Regions from separate parts of the Micromonospora sp. NBRC 110037 genome, predicted to be linked through region 1. Evidence: riboswitches for the same ligand, from Rfam matches in the RefSeq annotation. Region 1 holds a riboswitch; each other region holds the start of a gene.
The links. Region 1 has a riboswitch for cyclic di-AMP ahead of A4R25_RS27770 (hypothetical protein). Riboswitches for the same ligand answer to the same signal wherever they lie in the genome.
Positions count from the first base shown of each region.

Region 2: it holds a riboswitch for cyclic di-AMP, as region 1 does, so the genes downstream of both, A4R25_RS05570 (transglycosylase family protein) here and A4R25_RS27770 (hypothetical protein) in region 1, are expected to answer to the same signal.
Region 3: it holds a riboswitch for cyclic di-AMP, as region 1 does, so the genes downstream of both, A4R25_RS22615 (NlpC/P60 family protein) here and A4R25_RS27770 (hypothetical protein) in region 1, are expected to answer to the same signal.
Region 4: it holds a riboswitch for cyclic di-AMP, as region 1 does, so the genes downstream of both, A4R25_RS17890 (C39 family peptidase) here and A4R25_RS27770 (hypothetical protein) in region 1, are expected to answer to the same signal.

Region 1 covers NZ_BBVA01000012.1:105,236-109,878, reverse strand. Annotated here, with positions in the region: gene A4R25_RS27780 (MarR family winged helix-turn-helix transcriptional regulator) at 31-372, opposite strand; gene A4R25_RS27775 (carbonic anhydrase) at 532-1,191, shown strand; gene A4R25_RS27770 (hypothetical protein) at 1,253-2,278, opposite strand; cyclic di-AMP (ydaO/yuaA leader) riboswitch at 2,282-2,413, opposite strand; gene A4R25_RS27765 (YibE/F family protein) at 2,568-3,851, opposite strand; gene A4R25_RS27760 (SHOCT domain-containing protein) at 4,016-4,225, opposite strand; gene A4R25_RS27755 (metal-sensitive transcriptional regulator) at 4,351-4,643, opposite strand, start outside.
Region 2 covers NZ_BBVA01000002.1:1,452,835-1,457,477, forward strand. Annotated here, with positions in the region: gene A4R25_RS05555 (SDR family oxidoreductase) at 1-140, opposite strand, end outside; gene A4R25_RS05560 (helix-turn-helix domain-containing protein) at 174-650, opposite strand; gene A4R25_RS05565 (LLM class flavin-dependent oxidoreductase) at 697-2,259, opposite strand; cyclic di-AMP (ydaO/yuaA leader) riboswitch at 2,432-2,577, shown strand; gene A4R25_RS05570 (transglycosylase family protein) at 2,576-3,220, shown strand; gene A4R25_RS05575 (YbaB/EbfC family nucleoid-associated protein) at 3,404-3,853, shown strand; gene A4R25_RS05580 (M4 family metallopeptidase) at 3,949-4,643, opposite strand, start outside.
Region 3 covers NZ_BBVA01000008.1:94,163-98,805, reverse strand. Annotated here, with positions in the region: gene A4R25_RS22625 (C40 family peptidase) at 1-33, shown strand, start outside; gene A4R25_RS22620 (N-acetylmuramoyl-L-alanine amidase) at 99-2,132, opposite strand; cyclic di-AMP (ydaO/yuaA leader) riboswitch at 2,371-2,508, shown strand; gene A4R25_RS22615 (NlpC/P60 family protein) at 2,522-3,553, shown strand; gene dcd (dCTP deaminase) at 3,618-4,196, opposite strand; gene A4R25_RS22605 (pyridoxamine 5'-phosphate oxidase family protein) at 4,275-4,643, shown strand, end outside.
Region 4 covers NZ_BBVA01000005.1:349,859-354,501, reverse strand. Annotated here, with positions in the region: gene A4R25_RS17900 (CDP-glycerol glycerophosphotransferase family protein) at 1-252, shown strand, start outside; gene A4R25_RS17895 (alpha/beta fold hydrolase) at 261-1,007, opposite strand; gene A4R25_RS17890 (C39 family peptidase) at 1,253-2,086, opposite strand; cyclic di-AMP (ydaO/yuaA leader) riboswitch at 2,293-2,433, opposite strand; gene A4R25_RS17885 (hypothetical protein) at 2,734-3,498, opposite strand; gene A4R25_RS17880 (hypothetical protein) at 3,638-3,970, opposite strand; gene A4R25_RS17875 (acyltransferase) at 4,051-4,643, opposite strand, start outside.

The sequences.
Region 1 (4,643 bases):
CGCGCGGGCGCACGCGGTAGCGGGAACCGGTCACCGGTCGGCGGTGACGTCCCCGGCCGGCTCGGCGGCGAAGAGGGCCAGCAGGGCGCCGACCTGCTGGTCGGCCTCCGCCGGGTGCCGGAAGCGTCCCTTCGGGTTGATCGTGTACTCGTTGCGCCGCCCCACGCGGGTGCGCCGCAGGTATCCCCCGGCTTCCAGGTCTGCGACGATGGCCTGGGCCGCCCGCTCGGTGACGCCCACCTCGTCGGCCACGTCCCGCAGCCGCGCCGTGGGGTTGCGCGCGATCGCCAGCAGCACATGTCCGTGATTGGTGAGGAAGGTCCAGTTGCGGCGGCTCCCGTCCTCACCTGGTGTCGTCGCCATGGTGGCCATGCTATGGCCATCGACGCTGCCGACCCGAATCGGACGCGGGCCGGCACGGGAAAGTATGAAATGCGTATCACGAATCTTGACGTGCCCCTGACGCCGTGTGACCGTGAAGTCGCGAGGCCGTCCGGCCTGGTCGTTCCGCAGGTAGACGAGGTGAGGCAGATGACGCCGAGAAGCCCGGAGCAGGCGCTCGCCGAGCTGCGTGCCGGCAACCACCGGTTCGTCACCGGTGTGCCGCAGCATCCGAATCAGGACGCCGGGCACCGGGCGGCGGTGGCCGACGGCCAGCACCCCTTCGCGGTGATCGTCGGCTGCTCCGACTCGCGGCTCGCCGCGGAGATCATCTTCGATCGGGGTCTCGGTGACCTCTTCGTGGTGCGTACCGCCGGGCACACCGCCGGGCCCGAGGTGCTCGGCAGCGTCGAGTACGCGGTCACCGTGCTGGGCACGCCGCTCGTGGTGGTGCTCGGGCACGACTCCTGCGGCGCGGTCCAGGCCGCCCGGGAGGGGGTCCGGACCGGCGCCGCTCCGGCCGGGCACCTGGGAGCGGTGGTGGACGCGGTCTCGCCCAGCCTGCTGCGCGCCGCCCGGCAGGGCATCGACGACCTCGACGGCATCATCGACGTCCACATCGCGCAGACCGTGGAGACGCTGCTGGCCCGGTCCTCCGTGCTGGCCGAGCGGGTCGCGGCGGGCCGGTGCACGGTGGCGGGGATGTCGTACCGGCTCTCCGGCGGCGAGGTGCGGACAGTGGCGCAGGTCCCGGCGTCACTGCCCGCTCCCTCGTCGCCGGCGGACGCGGACGCGGCGCTGGCCGGCTGACCGGAGCGCCGGACGACGAAGGGGCCGCCCACGGGGGCGGCCCCTTCTTGCTGCGTCCAGGTCAGAGCATCGACATGTGGACGTGGTCGGTGTGGTTCGACGGCCCGCTGTACGACCTCCAGCCGGTGGCCGGGAACCAGATCTGCCGGTTCCAGATCACGTAGTAGATGCCCAGCCGGTCGGCGTTGCGGATGAGGAAGGCGGCCACGTCGTTGCCGTACTTGCGGGTGTCGTTGTTGTGCCAGGGTGAGAAGCCGCTGTTCTGCAGCGACCAGTCGCACGCCTTGCCCTTGGGGTGCTCCCACGGCCCGCCCGGCCGGTAACAGCCCACGAAGCGCGTGTAGCCGGCGCGCCGGACCTCCTTGTAGGCGTGCAGCGTCCGCGGCGTGATGCAGCCCGAGGTGGTCGGGTCGTTCTCGCTGCACGACTCGGCCTTCCAGCCGCCGTCGGCGGTGCGGCCGGGGCCGATCTTGGCGACCGGTGAGGTGGCGTCGACCAGGCCGCCGGTGAAGCCGAGGCCGCCGACGAGCTTGAGGGCGCGTTCGGCCTGCACCTTCTCGCGCTCCATCGCGTTCTTCTGCTTCTCCTGCTCGCGCACCTCGGCGTCGAGCGCGATCTTGGCCGTCTCGGCGCGGTTCTTGACCGCGTTGATGGCGGCCAGGCGCTGCGCGTTGAGGAGGTTCAGCTCGTCCAGGGCGTTGACGCGGCGGACGAACGAGTCGGGCGAGTTGCTCTCCAGCAGCATCGCCATCGCGCCCATCCGGCCGGTCCGGTAGGACTGGGCGGCGAGCTGGTTGACCTGCGGGCTGAGCGCCTCGAGTTCGGCCTGTGCCGCCTGTACCTCGGCGGCCAGCCGCCGCTGGCGGTCCTGCGACTTGGCCAGCTTCGCCTTCGCCTGGAGGAAGTTCCGGTTGGCGCTGTCGATCGCCTCGGTGATGAGCGGTGGTTCGCCGTCCTCCTCGTGCCCGGACGGCTTCGGGGCCGCCGCGGCGGGGGCCGCCGTCGCCGAGTTCGGCCCGGCCAGCACTGCCAGCGAGGCCAGCACGGCCACCAGGGGTGTCAGCCAGCGGCGCAGGGGTGGCGTCACAGTGTTCCCTTCCGTCGGCCGCCGACCGGGTTAGCTGACGGGTTCGGGACGGAAGTGGCCCCTACCGCTCGCGCGGATTCACCCCATGTACCTGGTTCCCCGGCTCGCCCGCAGGCGATTGGGCGGCGGCACCGCTGGCGCCGGTGCGCGCCTTCGGCGGTGACCGGCAGCGAGGTTACCCGACAGCACTCCTGCGGATCTACGTCCGGAAGCCGACCAATAGCGAGATTTCGCCGTGGCGCACCGTGACCAGCGTCGCGTTTGAAATCGATGGTCACCGTGCGGAGTGTCACCATGTCGCCTCCGTACTCTTTCCGCCGCCGAGCGCCTCCAGCGCGTCGTCGCGTCCGGCCGGCGGACGGGGCGGCGGGGGTACGGGCGACGCCGGCTCCGGACCGGGCGCGCGCCGTCCGGCGGTGGTCACGATCGCGGCCAGTGCGGTCGTCAGCGGTACGGCGGCGATCAGGCCGAGCGTGGCCACCGCGCTGCGGACGATCTCCTGGGCGAGGAACTCGCTGGTGAGGATCTGGCTCACCGGGCGGGAGTCGGCGACCAGCAGGAGCAGCAGTGGCAGCGACGCGCCCGCGTACGCCAGCACGATGGTGTTGACGGTGGACGCGATGTGGGCCCGGCCGACGCGGGTCGCCGCCCGGTAGAGCTGCCGCCGGGACAGCCCCGGGTTGGCGTGCGCGAGTTCGGTGACGGTGGCCGCCTGGGTGACGGTGACGTCGTCCAGCACGCCCAGCGAGCCGATGATGATGCCCGCCAGCAGCAGTCCGTGCAGGTCCACGTCGCCCTGGAACATGGACAGGGTGGTGGCGTCCTCGCTGCCGAAGCCGGTCAGGTGGGTGGCGGACGTGGCGAGCAGGCCGAGCACGCCGGTGATCACCAGGCTGCCGAGCGTGCCGAGCACCGCCACCGACGTCTGCGCGGTGATCCCGTGCGTCAGGTAGAGCACCACGAACATGATCAACGCGGCGCCCACGATCGCCACCAGCAGCGGCGGCTGGCCGCCACCGATGCCGGGCAGCACGAAGCCGAGCAGGATGGCGAAGCTGGCCGCCAAGCCGCCGAGCGCGGCGAGCCCGCGCCAGCGGCCGAACGCCACGATCGCGGCGGCGAAGAGCACCAGCAGCCAGATCAGCGGTGTGCCGCGCTGGTGCTCGGCGATGTTGTAGGACTTCATCGAAGGGTCGGCCGGGTCGATCAGCTCGACCAGGACGATCTTGTCGCCGACCTCGACCCGGGGCGCGCCCGGTCCGGCCGGGAGCGGCGTCTCGACCTGCCGTCCCGCGTCCGGGCCCTGCTCGGCGGCGACGGTCGCGGTGCCGCAGGGGCCGCCCGCGCCCTCCGGGGCCTCCGGCGTCGGCGGGCAGGGTTCGGTGACCACCCGGGTCACGGTGCCGTGGTAGCGGGGGACGTCCGCGCCGCCGACCGGCTCCCGGTCCTGCCGGGGCCAGAGCACCAGCGCGGCGATCACGGTGAGCGCGAACAGCGGCACCACCACGGCGACGAGCAGCCGCCGTACGCCCGGTGGCGTGGGCGGTGCGGGGCGGGTGTGGTCGGCACCCAAGGCGTCTCTCCCAACGGTCGCGGCGACGCCTGGTCCGCCGGACCGGTCTGGTCACCGGGCCGGCGCGGACGTGTCGACCACGTCCGGGTCGTCGCCCCGACATGGTAGGCAGCCCGGCTGGGTGCTCCCGGACACCGTGACCGGTGACGCGCGCCCCGCGCGGGTCAGGCCAGTCCGGCCCGGCGTCGCCGGTACTCGTCCTCGTCGATCTCGCCGCGGGCGTACCGCTCGTCGAGGATGCGCCGGGCCGCCGTCGGCCCGGACCGCTGCGGGCCGGTCCACCGCACGGCCAGCCAGAGGAGCCCTGCCAGCACCGCCAGCACCGCCAGGGACCAGATCCACATCCAGCCCATCATCGGGCTCTGCCACATCATCGGGCCGCCCTCCGTCCGTCACCGCGGGTCCGCCGGGGCCGGCCTGCCCGCCACTTCGACGGTACGGCCGCACGGGCGCGTCGGCGCGGGTCGATGTGCCCTGCTCGGAGGGGCGGAGGTCCCGTTCAGCCGCGCTTCATCAGGCGGCCGACGGCGGCCATCATCTCGGTCGCCATCTCGTCGGCCCGGCCCTCGGCGGCGCCCTCGTGCATGCAGTGCCGCGCGTGCCCGTCGAGCAGGCCGAGGCCGACCTTGTCCAGCGCCGCCTGGATGGCCGAGATCTGGGTCAGCACGTCGATGCAGTAACGGTCGTCCTCGACCATCTTCTCGATGCCACGGACCTGACCCTCGATCCGGCGGAGCCGGGCGAGGAGCTGGTCCTTGCTGGCGGTGTAGCCCCGGGTCGGGCTGGACGGAG
Region 2 (4,643 bases), on a different contig from region 1:
ACGCCGGGCAGGTCGACGGTGTCCGGGTTGCGGGCGCCGGCCCAGACGGTCGCGCCGCGCGCGACGAGTTCGGCGGCCAGGTGCCGGCCGAAGCCACGGTTGGCGCCGGTGACCAGGGCGGTGCTTCCAGCGATCTTCATGTCTCGCTCCGAGGGGTGGGGAAGGAAGGTGGGTCAGGCGGACAGCAGGCCCGGACCGGGCAGGACGGCCAGCTCGCCGGGCGGTACGTCGTGTCCGGCGTCGCAGCGCAGCCGGGCGTGCACGGCCGCGCCGCACTCGTCGTGGGTCAGCCGGACGGCCGGGCCGGCCTCGTCGGCGGCGTACGTGTCGCCCCACTGCCGCAGCGCGACCAGCACCGGGATCAGGTCGCTGCCCTTGGCGGTGAGCACGTACTCGTCGCGGGTACGCTGCCCGGGCTCGCGGTAGGGGCGCCGGTCGAGCAGCCCGTCGGCGACGAGCTGCTTGAGGCGTGCGGCGGCGACGGGCTCGCTGACGCCGACCCGCCGCGCGAAGTCGTCGAAGCGGCGGGTGCCGAACGACGCCTCGCGCAGCAGGAGCAGCGTGGTGCGGTTGCCGACCACCTCCAGCGCCCGGGCGATCGAGCAGTTGGCGGTGGACCAGGAGTCACGCTGGGCAAGGAGGTCCGTCATGGCTTCGACGGTACCCCCTGACTTAGGAAATCAAAAGTCAGCTACCTCACAGCTGGCCGGGGAAGAAGCCGTGCCGGGCCAGCGGCTCGACGATCTGGTGCTCCTCGTACGACAGGTGCGACAGCAGCGTGTCGGTGAGCAGGTCCACCGCCTCCTGGAGCTGCGTGAAGTCGCCGGGCCGGTGGACCAGTTCCACGAGCGCCCGGTCGACGCCCTCCACCACCCCGTGGATCACCACGTGTTCCTCCTCGAGGCGGTCGAGCACGGCCGCCAGCCCGGCCTCGGAGCGGCGCAGGTGCGGGAAGATCGAGGCGTCCTCCAGCCCGTGGTGCTGGGTGACCATGGTGCAGTAGGCCGCGCAGTACGCCCCGAGCGTCCAGTTGTTCTGCCGCATGGTCATCTCGTTGAGCGCCGCCCGCGCCCGGCCCGGCGAGACGGCGCCCCGCTTGACCTGTTCCAGCAGGTCGCGCACCTGGGCCAGCTCCTGGCGCAGGTGGTCGTGCACGTCCACCAGGTGCTGCCCGGCGGCCTGCCCCCGGGGTGGGTAGACCTGGCCGGCCGGAGGCGGCGGGGCGGTCGGCCGGGTCGACTCGTCCCAGGGGCGGCGCGCGCTCAGACGTACCCCCGGGTCGGGGGTGGGGGTGACCGCCAGCGTGGCCGCGCCGCCGGTGGCGGCCGTGTCGTCGGCGACCGCGCGGGCCCCGCTGCCGGGCGCGGTGCGCTCGGCGGCGACGAGCTCGCGGACCGCCGGCGCTACCTCCTGGGCGAAGATCTGGATCGCGCGCGGCTCGTCGCTGCCGAGGATGAACGTGGTGACGCCGTGCTCCAGCGTGAGCCCGGCCAGCTCCTCCACCCACTGCTCCGGCGGGCCGGCCAGGAAGCCGGCCGACGAGCGCGCGAACGTGCCGGTCACGTTGAGCATGCGGCGGATCTCGGCCGGGTCGCGCCCGGCAGCCTCGGCGCCCTCGTCCACGAGCGCGTTCAGGGCGGGCAGCTCGTCGGGGCCCTTGGGCAGGTAGGACAGGGAGGGCAGCCAGCCGTCCGCGGCGCGGCCGACCAGGCGCAGCATGCGCGGCTTGTACGCGCCGACCCAGATGCCCACCCGATGCGCGGGCGCCGGACCGCGCTTGGCGCCGACCACCCGGTAGTGCTCGCCGTCGACGCGGATCATGCCGCGGCGGTCGGTGTCCCAGACCTCGCGGATCACCCGGATCGCCTCGTCCAGGGCCTCGACCGCCGCGCCGGGGGACAGGCGCCGCCCGCCCGTCGCCTCGATCGCGTCCCAGAACGCGCCCGCGCCGAGTCCCATCTCGACCCGGCCGCCGGTGAGCAGGTCCAGGCTGGCCACGCTGCGGGCCAGCACCACCGGCTGGCGCAGCGGCAGGTTGAGCACGTTGCCGGCCAGGCGGATGCGCTCGGTGACGGCGGCCACGTAGGACATCAGCGTCCAGGTGTCCAGGAAGCCCGGCTGGTACGGGTGGTCCTGGAACGTGACCAGGTCCAGCCCGACCTGTTCGCAGAGCGTGGCCAGCGCCACCACCTGGTCGGGTTGCCCGGCGGCGGGCGTGATGAAGCCGCCGAAGGTGAGCTCGTGTCCGTGATCGGTCATCCGTCCCGCCCCTCCCGTGATCTTGCTCGGCCCTGCCACGGTAGCTCCACAGGTGGTAGCCCGGCCGGGTGAACACCGTCACAAGAAGTGGACGATCGTCGCAAACCGTCCTTAGCGTCGGTTTCGCCCGCATTCGCGGGCACCGCGGGCCGGAAACGCCAAATCCCGCCGCCGGCCCCGGTAACCGAACCTCGTGCGGGAGCGGGGGAACCACACGTTCCACGGTGCATCGTCACCTCGGGGTGAAGCCGCCACCGGCGGCCGGGCTCCTCGGCCCGAACCCGACAGCTCACCTCGTCGGCGTGGAGGAATCCACATGGCAACTGCATACTCGGCCCGAAGCCGCCGTACCGCTCTCGGTGCGGTGGTGACCGGCGCCGTCGTCGGCGCCGCGAGCCTGTTCGGCCCGGCCGCTCCGGCCAGCGCGGGCGTCAACTGGGACGCGGTCGCGCGCTGCGAGTCCGGCGGCAACTGGAAGATCAACACCGGCAACGGCTACTACGGCGGGCTCCAGTTCTCCCGCGCCACCTGGAACGGCTACGGCGGCCAGAAGTACGCCGCCCGCGCCGACCTGGCCAGCCGGTCCGAGCAGATCGCCGTCGCGGAGAAGGTGTTGCGCGGCCAGGGCATCGGCGCGTGGCCGGTCTGCGGCAAGAAGGGCGGCTCGGCGAACGCCGCGGCGACCCGGTCCGAGCGGGCGGCCCCGAAGAAGGCCACCTCGAAGAAGTCCGCCCCGAAGCGGGCCGCCACGCGCAAGACCGCGCCGGAGCGGGCCGCGACGACTGCGGCGCCGCAGCCGTCGGCCGGGACGTACGTGGTCCGGCGCGGGGACACGCTGTCGGAGATCGCCGTGGCGCAGCGGGTCGACGGTGGCTGGCGTGCCCTGCACGAGCGCAACCGGGCAGTGGTCGGCGACGACCCCGGCCTGATCTTCCCCGGTCAGCGGCTCCGTCTGCGCTGATCTGGTCCGGACGCCCGGCCGGTTCGCTCCGGCCGGGCGTCCGGCCGTCCGCGACACGCCGCGCCGCCGGTGTCCGGCCTGCTCGCGGCACCGGACGCCACCCGTGACGGCCGCTGACCGCGATTCGTCGGAGCCGGTTGCTAGGGTCACGATGATCGGCTCAGACGTGAAGAAAGCGCGGAAATGACCAACGATCCGTTCTCGGCGGCCGCGAGCATCGACGAACTGCTGACCCGCACGCAGCAGGCGCTCACCGCGATGCGCTCCCGGGCCTCGGAGCACGCCGACGGCGAGCCGGGCGACCTGCTGCGCGCCGAGGGCACCGCAGCCGACGGCCGGGTCCGCGCGGTCGCCGTTCAGGGTGGCCGGCTGGATTCCGTGACGATCGACCCGGACTTGGCCGGCGAGCCCCTCGACGTCCTCTGCGGACATGTCACCGCCGCCGCCAACGCCGCGCTGTCCGAGCTGGACGCCCGGGTCAGCGCGTCGGCGCGGGCCGACGCCGACGCGCTCGCCGCCCGGCTCGGCAGCATGGGTGACCAGGCCGAGCTGTTCGGTCGCGCGATGCACGAGGCGGCCGCGCGGATCCACCGCGACCGCGGCACGGCGTCCCAGGCCGGGCGTCCGGCCTGACCCGACCGCACGCGGCCAGGCGCGACGCGGCACCGCCCGGCACGACGAGGCGGCCGGCCGCCGGGAGGACGACGACCGGCCGCGCTACGCCACGGTCAGCTCAGGGTGACCGCGGTGTCGTCGACGACGAAGGACGTCTGCAGTGAGCTGTCCTCCACGCCGCTGAACGAGATGGTCGCCGTGGTGCCTGCGAGCGACGAGATGTCGAAGGACCGCTGCACGTAGCCGGTGGCCTTGTTCAGGTTGGAGTAGGTGGCCAGCGTGGTGCTGCCGGCCTTGACGGTGAGCTTGTCGTACGCGGTGCCGGTGGTCGTCTCCGCGCTGTCGATGTGCAGCCAGAAGCTGAACGTCGCGCGGCATCCGGCCGGGATCGTCACCGACTGACTGAGCGTGTCGGTGTGCGACGAGCCGTACCCGTCCAGCCACGCCTTGTACGAGCCGCCGTGCGCGGCCTGGCCGCTGTCGGTGGTGATGACGCCGGACGAGGCGGTCCAGCTCACGTTGCCCGACTCGAAGCCGGGGTTGGCGAGCTTGTTGCCGGAGCAGCCGCCCGACGGCGGGGTGGTGGTGGCGGTCGGCGTGGGCGTCGGGGTGCCGCCGGCGCAGGTCGGCTCACCCGACTGGGCCGGTACGCTGACCGCCGCCCAGGCCGCCTTGACCGCGTTGAACTCGGTGCAGCTGCTCGGGTAGAGGTTCTTCGCCGCCTGCAACGTCCAGACGCGGTACTTCAGGTAGGACGAGGACGACGTCTTCAGCAGCATGGCGTTGTACATGATCTTGATGGCCTTCT
Region 3 (4,643 bases), on a different contig from region 1:
CAGCCGCTCGCCGGCTTCGTCCGGGTCACCTGACCTCGGTCACACCGAAAGGCCCCCGGTCCGCATGGACCGGGGGCCTTCGCGTTCTCGGGGAGGGGTCAGCGCGGCGCGCCGACCGGGGACGGCAGGATCAGCACGTCGTCCAGGTTCACGAACATGATCCGGTGGCCGAACTGGACCTGCACGTACTGGTTCTTCCCGCGTACCACGGTCCGGTCACCCGGCGCGGAACCGTCGAACGAGACCGCCCGGTAGTACTCGCCGGGCAGCACCCCGCCGACCGCGTACCGCTGGCCGGCGGCGAACGTGTACTGCAGCGGAGAGATGGCCTGGTACGGGATGGTGTCCGGGTAGGCGGACTGCTCCGGGTAGGCGCGGCCGTACACCGGGATGGTGGCCTTGCCGGGCCGCGGGGTCACCACGAAGCCGGTGGCCCACTTGGCGGTGGGCGCGGAGGCCGGGTTGTGGAACCACGCCTTCTGGCCGAGGTACCAGATCGCGGTCCAGTCGCCCTGCCGGCCGGCGAGCGCGTACGTCTGGCCGGCCGAGGCGCGGGCGCCGTGGTCGGAGATGTACATGGTGTCCGGCGTGCCGTCCGGGCGCAGCCCGAGGTCGTTGACGAGCGGGGCGTCCGGGCTCGGCGCGGTCCGCAGGATCACCGCGGAGGAGCCGCGCGAGGGGCACGGCTGCGCCGGCGGGGTGGGCGTCGGGACGCCCGGCGGCTGCTGGTTGCAGCCGGTGAACGCGGGCCGGTTGGTGGCGAAGTCCGGGTCGATGGTGACCAGGCCGGTCTTCGCCGTGCCGGTGCCGCGGAACGGCGCCTTCATCAGGTCGAAGTAGTGCGACCAGTCCCAGTAGGGCCCCGGGTCCCAGTGCATGCCGCCCACGTTGGCGGCGGTGATGCCGGGCACGTTGTCGTGGCCGATGATGTGCTGCCGGTCCATCGGGATGCCGAACTTCAGCGCCAGGTGGCGGACCAGCTTGGCGGAGGTGCGGTACATCGCCTCGGTGTACCAGGTGCCCTGGCCGGCGAAGCCCTCGTGCTCCAGGCCGATGGACTTGGCGTTGACGTACCAGTTGCCGGCGTGCCAGCCCACGTCCTTGGTCTTGATGTGCTGGGCGATGTAGCCGTCCACCGAGCGCAGCGTGTAGTGCCAGCCCAGGTAGTCGGCCCGCTTCACCAGGTCGACGCTCGGGCCGAAGTAGCCCTCGGTGTCGTGGATGACGATGTACTCGATCTTCTGCTGCTTCGGCCGGTCAGCCAGGTCGTGGTTGCCGTAGTCGCCCGGGTCGTCGCTGAGCTGCTCGTAGGGCGCGGGAATCCACTCGCAGGCCAGCCGGACCGGGCACTCCAGTCCGTCCGGCCGCTGCGCGGTGCGCAGGCCGAGGCGGGCCAGCCGGGAGCGGTCCGGCTTCGCGGCGGTGGCGGCGAGCGTGACCCGCTGGCCGTCGTCGGTGGTCCGGGTGGCGCCCTGGCCGAGCTGGTCGTAGACCTCGTCGGCGAAGGCCGCCGCCGCGTCGGCGGTGTCCGCGCCGGAGTAGCGGGCCACCGCGGCGTACCAGGCCGCCGGGTCGGTGCCGGCGCCGACCGGCCCGCCCAGAGCCTTCTGGTACGACGACAGCAGCGCCGCGCCGCCGCGGATGTTCGCGGCCGGGTCGGTGCGCAGCGTCCCCGCGTCCAGCCCGGTGAGCGCGGCGGCCGCGTCGAGCGTCTGGAGCGAGGCGCTCGGCAGCGGCGTCTCCCGCGTCGGCGCGGCGGCGGTGGCCGGGTCGAGCTTCAGCGGCCGGGAGTCGTCGCCGCGCGGGTCCTCGTCCTCGTCGACGTGGGCGCTGCCCGGCGTGGCGAGGATGTGCGCGGCGTCGGTCAGGTGCATCGGGCCGTAGCCGCCGCTGGTGCTGGGCTGACCCGGGTGGGTGTCCCAGCGGGACTCCAGATAGGAGACACCGAGCAGCACGTTCTGGGGCACGCCGTACTCGGCCGCGGCGGCGGCGTATTGTTGTTGCCGGTCGCTCGCGGGCGCGGACGTGTCCGGCGCGGCGGTAACCGGGCCGGTGGTCGCCAGCGCGGTGGCCGTGGCCACGGCGGCGGCGAGCAGTATCCGTCTGCCCGACGGCGGGGCGGAGAGGTGCATCGAACCTCCTGGACAGGGATGGGGGTCACTGCGTTTCCACCCTCACTCCGCACACCCGCGATGGTCAATACCTTTCCAGTAAGTAATCAGTCGTGAAAGAAAATTTCACCTCCGTGCGCGGTGTGGCGCTGGATTGCGTACGGAGTGTCACGGCGCTGGAAGTTGCGGATCGATAACGGTGGTCCCTACTCTGGTGAATCGTCGGCCGCACGTCTCATCGTCCAACCCGGTCGGTGACGGTCCGACACCGCCGAGTCGCCTCCGGGCGAGCCGGGGAACCAGGTACCTGGGGTGAATCCGCAGCACTGCTGCGGTAGGGCGGCTCCCTTCCCGCCCGAATCCGTCAGCTAACCCGGTAGGCGGTACGGAAGAAGGAGTACGGACGCCCGGTGGCACTCCATGCCCCGCGGCCGTCGTCGAACCGGTCGGTCGACCGGTCCAGCGTCGCGCCGCGTTCCCGCTGGTCCCGCTTCACCACCGCCCTCGCCGCACTGGTCGGCACCGCCGTCGTACTGACCGGCGGCGCCACTGCGGCACACGCCGAACCCTCGGTCGCCGAGATCGAGGCCCAGATCGACCGCGACTGGAACAAGCTCGAACCGGTCATCGAGCAGGTCAACGACGTACGCGAGCAGCTCGCCGCGCGGCGCAGGCAGGCCGACGCGCTCGGCCGGCAGATCGCACCCCTGCAAGCCCGGGTGGACGCCGCGCTCGGCCAGGTCGGCGGCCTCGCCGCCGACGCCTACAAGGCCGACAACCTCTCCACGGTCAACGCGCTGCTCGGCAGCCGCTCACCCGGTGACCTGGTCGACGGCCTGGAGCTGCTCGACCGCTTCGCGCACCGCCAGCACGAGCAGGTGCGCTCGGTCGCCGCGCTGCGCGACGAGCTGGCGGCGAAGAAGAAGCCGCTGGACGAGATGATCGCCGGCCTGGCGCGCACCGAGGCCCAGCTCGCGGCGAAGAAGAAGCAGATCGACGCCGAGATCGCCAAGCTGGAGAAGCTGCGGCTCAAGGTGTACGGCAAGGGCGGCGGCGGCCCGCTGCGCCCGGCGCCCTGCCCGGCCGGCTATCCCGCCGGCCCGGCCGGAGCGGCGGTGAAGTTCGCCTGCGCCCAGATCGGCAAGATCTACGTCTGGGGCGCCGCCGGCCCGGACCACTTCGACTGCTCGGGCCTCACCATGGCGGCCTGGGCCAAGGGCGGCGTCTCACTGCCGCACAGCGCACGCCAGCAGCACGGCGTGACGAAGCGCATCAGCCGGGCCGAGCTGCGCGCCGGCGACCTCGTCTTCTACTACAGCGACCTGCACCACGTGGCGATGTACGTGGGCGACGGCTGGGTGGTGCACGCCTCCCAGTCCGGCAAGCCCATCACGATGAAGCGGGTCGACGACGGCGACATCAACAGCTACGGCCGCGTGTAAGGAAGGGCCCCCTCTTAACGCCTCCGGTAGAGGAGGGGGCCCTTCTTAACAACTGCGGGCGGCGTCAGCGCGTCGGCCAGGTGCGCCAGCTCTGCCAGGACCGGCTCGGCGTCGGGCCGCGCTGCCCCTGGTAACGCGAGCCGTAGACGGCCGAGCCGTACGGGTGCTCGGCCGGCGAGGAGAGCCGGAAGATGCAGAGCTGGCCGATCTTCATGCCGGGCCAGAGCGTGATCGGCAGGTTCGCCACGTTCGACAGCTCCAGCGTGACGTGGCCGGAGAAGCCGGGGTCGATGAAGCCGGCTGTCGAGTGGGTCAGCAGCCCCAGCCGCCCCAGGCTCGACTTGCCCTCGAGCCGGCCCGCGAGCTGGTCGCCCAGCGAGATCACCTCAAGCGTGGAGGCGAGCACGAACTCGCCCGGGTGCAGCACGAACGGCTGGCCCTCGGGCACCTCCACCATCGAGGTGAGGTCGTCCTGCTGGACCGACGGGTCGATGTGTGTGTAGAGGTGGTTGTTGAAGACCCGGAAGAGCCGGTCCAGGCGTACGTCGATGCTCGACGGCTGCACCAGCGTGGGCTCGAAGGGCTCCAGCGCGAGCGTGCCGGCCTTGATCTCGGAGATCAGGTCGCGGTCGGAGAGCAGCATCGGAACACCATAGCGACCGGTATGGGTGACCTGCGTGTCGCACTACTTCTTCGTACACGTGTTCGATAGGATGTCCGCATGGCTTCCTGGTCCGAATTCGCCGCCGACGAGCCCCGCCTCGCCGGCGAGATCCGCCTCCTGATGCAGCAGTACGGGCCGGGCTTCGGCTACCTCGCCACGGTCCGCGCCGACGGCGGCCCCCGCGTCCACCCGGTCTCCCCGGTGTTCACCGACGACGGCCTATGGTGCTTCGTCATCGACTCGCCGAAGCGCCGCGACCTCGAACGCGACGGCCGCTACGCGCTGCACTCGTTCCCGCCCGAGGAGAGCGACGACGAGGCGTACGTCGCGGGGCGCGCGCGGCCGGTGACCGACCCGGCCACCGTGACGCGGCTGGCCCGGATCGCCCGCGCGTCGCCACATGGTGACTGGCGGCTGTTCGAGTTC
Region 4 (4,643 bases), on a different contig from region 1:
GACGGCGAGCACTTCGTCGAGCGGTTCCCGCTCGCGGCGTCCGGCTACGTGCTGCGGCGCGACATGTCCAACGTGGACCAGGTGATCACCGACCTGCTCGACGCCGACCCGAAGGCCGCGCAGCGCTGGGCGGCGCGCACCCGCTACCTGGGCGACTTCCCCGCCGACGCCTACGCCGAGGCGTTCCTCGCCGCCGCCCGCCGAGAGCTGGAGGCCGACTGGGCGGTCCCGGCGCAGCGCGCCGTCGTGTAGGCCCCGCTCTACAGGTACGCGTCGAGCAGGGCGAGCACGGCGGCCGGGTCCTCGACGTGCGCGTTGTGGCCCAGGCCGGGCAGGGTGGCCACCGGCACGCCCAGCTCCTTGAGCTGCGCGTCGCTCACCATCGGGTCCTGCTCGCCGCGGGCCAGCAGCACCGGCACGCCGGTCGCGGCCAGCTGGGCGGGCAGCCGAGGCTCGCCGACCGCGAACGCGGCCGGGTCCATCGCCAGCCGCCAGCGGCCGTCGACCCGCCGCAGCCCCGCCTCCACCACCGGGTGGTCCGGGGCGAACAGCCCGGCCAGCCCCGAGACGCGCAGGTAGCGGCGGGCCGCCTCGTCCCGGGTGGCGAACCAGGTGACCGGCCGGGCGGCCAGCTCGCTCGCCTTCGCCAGCTCGGCCGGGGACCAGACCGCCTTGATGCCGAGCCCCACCACCGCGTCCACCGGAAGAGCCCGCTGCCGGGCCGCGAGCGCCAGCGCCACCACCCCGCCGAGCGAGTGCCCGAGCAGCACCAGCCGGTCGTGCGGGCCCAGCCGGAGCGGACCGAGCCCGTCCGCGACGCGCTGGGCCAGGGCGTCGAACGAGTAGCCGTCGAGCGGCGGCGACCAGCCGTGGCCGGCCAGGTCGGGGGCGAGCCAGCGCCCGGGCCAGCGGCGCTCCAGCAGTGGCGCCCAGGGCAGCCACACCTCGCCGGTGGCGCCCATGCCGTGCAGGAGAATCAGGTGCCGGTCCCCCGTCGCATCGCCCATTGGCGCAGTCTGCCACCGCCCGCCCCGGACACGCGAGACCGAACCCGCCCCGCCCAAACCGCCCGCCCTCGCCCTCGCCGCCGATCTTGGAGTTGTGGTGCCTCCCATAGCGGGGCGAGCCGGGCATACCAGGCGCCACAAGTCCAAGATCGGCGCGCCGAGAGGGCGGCGGGCGAGGGGCGGGCGGGGACGGGGAAGGCCGGCGCCCCGGGACGGGGTGCCGGCCTTCGCAGGGTGCGGGGCGGTCAGGCGGAGTAGCCGCGGCTGGCGATCCAGTGCGCCAGGTCGATCGTGGTGAGCCAGTACGACGGCAGCGACGGGTCGGCCGAGTCGGCGATCCGGACGGTCCGGCCGTCGTCCTTGTAGCCGATCACCGCGACGTAGTGGCCGCCGGGGAACGAGTGCCAGCCGCCGTTGGTGTCGGTGGCGGTGCCGGCGACGTTCGCGACGACCCCCCGGCCGTTGCTGATCGCCTCGACCACGTCGGCCTGGAGCCGGTCCATCTGGGCCGGGCTGGCCGAGCCGGGAATCATCCGGGTCCGGTACGGGTTGCCCTTGACCTGCTGGTTGAGCACGCGCGTGGTGTCCTCGGCCGAGTTGGTGCCCATCTCGGTGGTGCCGAGCGGGCCGGCGAGGGCGTCCTGGCTGCGCTCGATGCCGGTGGCGCTGAGCGCGTTGCGCACGGCGGCCGGGCCGCAGTAGTAGTAGTTGATCTGCGCCTGGTAGTCGTAGTCCAGCGTCTTGCTCGACGGCGGCTTCGGCGCGGCCTTGGTGACGTCCGGGTCCGCCGCGGCCTTCTTCGCCGACGGGGAGGCGCTGGGCGACTTGCTGGGCTCGGCGCTCGGCGACGCCGGCGGGACGCCGATACGCGCCTCGCTGCGGCTGGCGGGCTCGCCGAGCCGTGCGCCGAGTTCGGCGACCGAGGCGGTGTTCTCCTGCTGGACCGGGGCGTCCTCACCGGCGGCGAGGGCGGTGCCGGCGCCGGCGGCCAGCACGAGCGCCGCGGCCGATCCGGCGATGATCTGGTACGGGCGTTCGGTGGCGATCCGCCGCAGCTGACGCTTCAGGTGGTGCTTCACGAAATCCTCCACGGGGGGCGTGATCGGCACACGCCGGCCCGGCACGTGGCGGGGTTCACACGTGCTGGCAGGCCGGATGGGCCGGGGGAACGGGTACGCCCGCGATGCCGGGCGCCCAGGGGCGGTTTGCCGGTCGCGTCAGGCGAGCGCGGGTACCGCGGAGCCGTGGAGGCGGGGGGACGATCGAGGGGTGGGCACGAGGATGGGACTCCTTCCGTGGCCGCCGACCGGGTTAGCTGACGGATTCGGGCGGGAAGTACGCCCTACCGCGGCAGTGGCCGCGGATTCACCCCGATGGTGCTCATGGTTCCCCGGTTCGTGATGACACGATTAGGCGGGTCGGCGCGGCGTCGCCTTCTGCGATCGGGTACCGCACCGGACGCGCCGACACTACCGGCGGGTACTGCCCCTGCCAAGCGCTCCCACCTGCGTAAACATGATCCCCGGTAACGGATTTCGGAACAGCCGGTTACTCACTTCACTCAATGGGACAAGCGGTGGTGACGGCGCCCGGGAGGCGAAAAGGGGACAGACGGCGGGCGCGTGACCGGCAATGGCGCGGCTCATTGGCCTGTTCTGCGCTCCACGCCCGTTTCGGCGCCGGGGGTGAGCCGGCTCACCACATTCCGGGTAACAATTCGGTCGCCTCAGCCGACCCGGGCCGGACGCCAGCGGGCGTTGCGGACGGACGCGCCGACCGGCAGGGGGATCGTCGCCACGCCGCGGGACACCGGGGCGGGCCGCACCGCCAGGGTGGCCGCGTACGCCTCGGCGGCGAGCGTACGGGCGGCCTCGGCGGCCAGTTCGGCGTCCCGCCACGCCTGCCGCTCCCGCTCGGCGGCGCTCTCCCAGCCGGTCCGGCGCCGGTCCCGTACGGCCCGGGCCAGCACGATCTCCTGCTCGGCCGGGTGCCGGCGCGGGTCCCACCCGTTGCGGCGCGCCAGCACGTCGGCGAGTTGCCGGGCGGACAGGTCGCCGCGCCAGTGCGCCGTCATGGCGGCGTGGTGCAGCCAGCGCTCCCGGGCCGCGTACTCCGCCGGGGTGCGCGGGGTGCGCGGGGCGGCCAGCGCGGCGGCCCCGGCCAGGCGGCGGGCGGCGCTGTCCGCCTCGTCGTACGCGGTCCAGGCGCGTTCCGCCTCGTCCTGCGCGGCCAGCCACCGTTCCCGGCGGCGACGGGCCGTCTGGGCGGCCCCGGCGGCGGCCACCGCCACCTCCTCGGCGTACCGGACGAGGTCGTCGCGGCGCGCGGCGTCCTGGTCCACCGGATCGGCGGCTACCTCGGCGACGCCGTCGCGCTCGGGCCGGGCCACCAGCGCGGCGAGCAGGCCGAACGCGAGCAGCATCAGGAAGGACCAGATGGCGGCGGCCTCGGGGACCGCGGTGAGGAAGTGGTAGAGAGCGGTCTGCGACATGGTCGGCACCTCACGGGAAGAACCTGGCGGGAGACTCCGCACGGCCGGTCGGGGCGCGGCGCGGGGGCGCCGGGCCGGCGAAGGGCGGGTGCGGGATGACGTTCGGTGGGTGCGGTGACGGGCGCGGCCCGTGGGCGGATCAGCGGGCGGGCGGGGCCCGCAGGCCGACCGGCGCGGTGATCCGGCCGGCCGGGACCGGCTGCGGGTCGTTCGGGAGCGTGTCGGTGGCCCGTGCGGCGGGCGCGGGTGCGCCGTCGGGACGGGCCTGCCGCTCGGCGGCGCGGTCGGATTCCGGTCGCGGGGCGGTCGGCGTGCTCACGTACGCCGGGCCGGCTGGCGCGGCCGGGGCGGCGGCGGCCGGCAGCGTGGCCGCGCCGAACGAACAGGCGACGACCACGGCGAGACTGGCGAGCATCCGGGCGGTCCAGCGCGCCACCCACCACACGGGGCAGGTGAGCGCGATCGGAAGCACGGGTACAAATTACCGCCGAACCCCCAGTGACGCACCGCCGCACGGCGTGTCGCGGACCGACCGGCCGTCGTGTGCGCGTGTCAGTCCGGGCTACGCCGCCCGGCGTACTCGATGTCCTCGGCCGGACCGGAGACGGACCGCGCGCCGCAGTCGGCGGCCGCGCCCTCGGCGGGCCCGCGCGGAGCCGGCACGGCCGGTGCGCGCGACGCCGCGCGGGCCCGGCGGGTCGGGCCGAGCAGGCGCATCATCGGCACCTCCACCCAGCGGTGCAGCGCGGCGGCCAGCGCGAGCGTGAGCAGCAGGAAGCCGAGCACCGCCAGCGGCCCCCGCCAGCCGGGCAGGCCGGTCCCCCAGTCCCCGGTCAGCCGCAGCACGGTGACCATGACCAGCACGTGCACCAGGTAGAAGGCGAACGAGACCTCACCGAGCCAGATCATCGGCCGGGACCGCCAGGGGGTGGGCCGGCCGCGCACGTCGGCGTCCGCCGCCGCGGCGATGACCAGCAGGTACGCCACGGCGAGCAGCGCCGCCCAGAACTCGGCCGGGATCCACAGCGCGGCGACCACCCAGGTGGTGACGAACAGGCCGGTGGCGACCGCGAGGTTCGGTCCGCGCCAGCGGTGGCGGCGCATCAGCTCGGCGGCGGCCACCCCCATCCAGAACTCCAGCGACC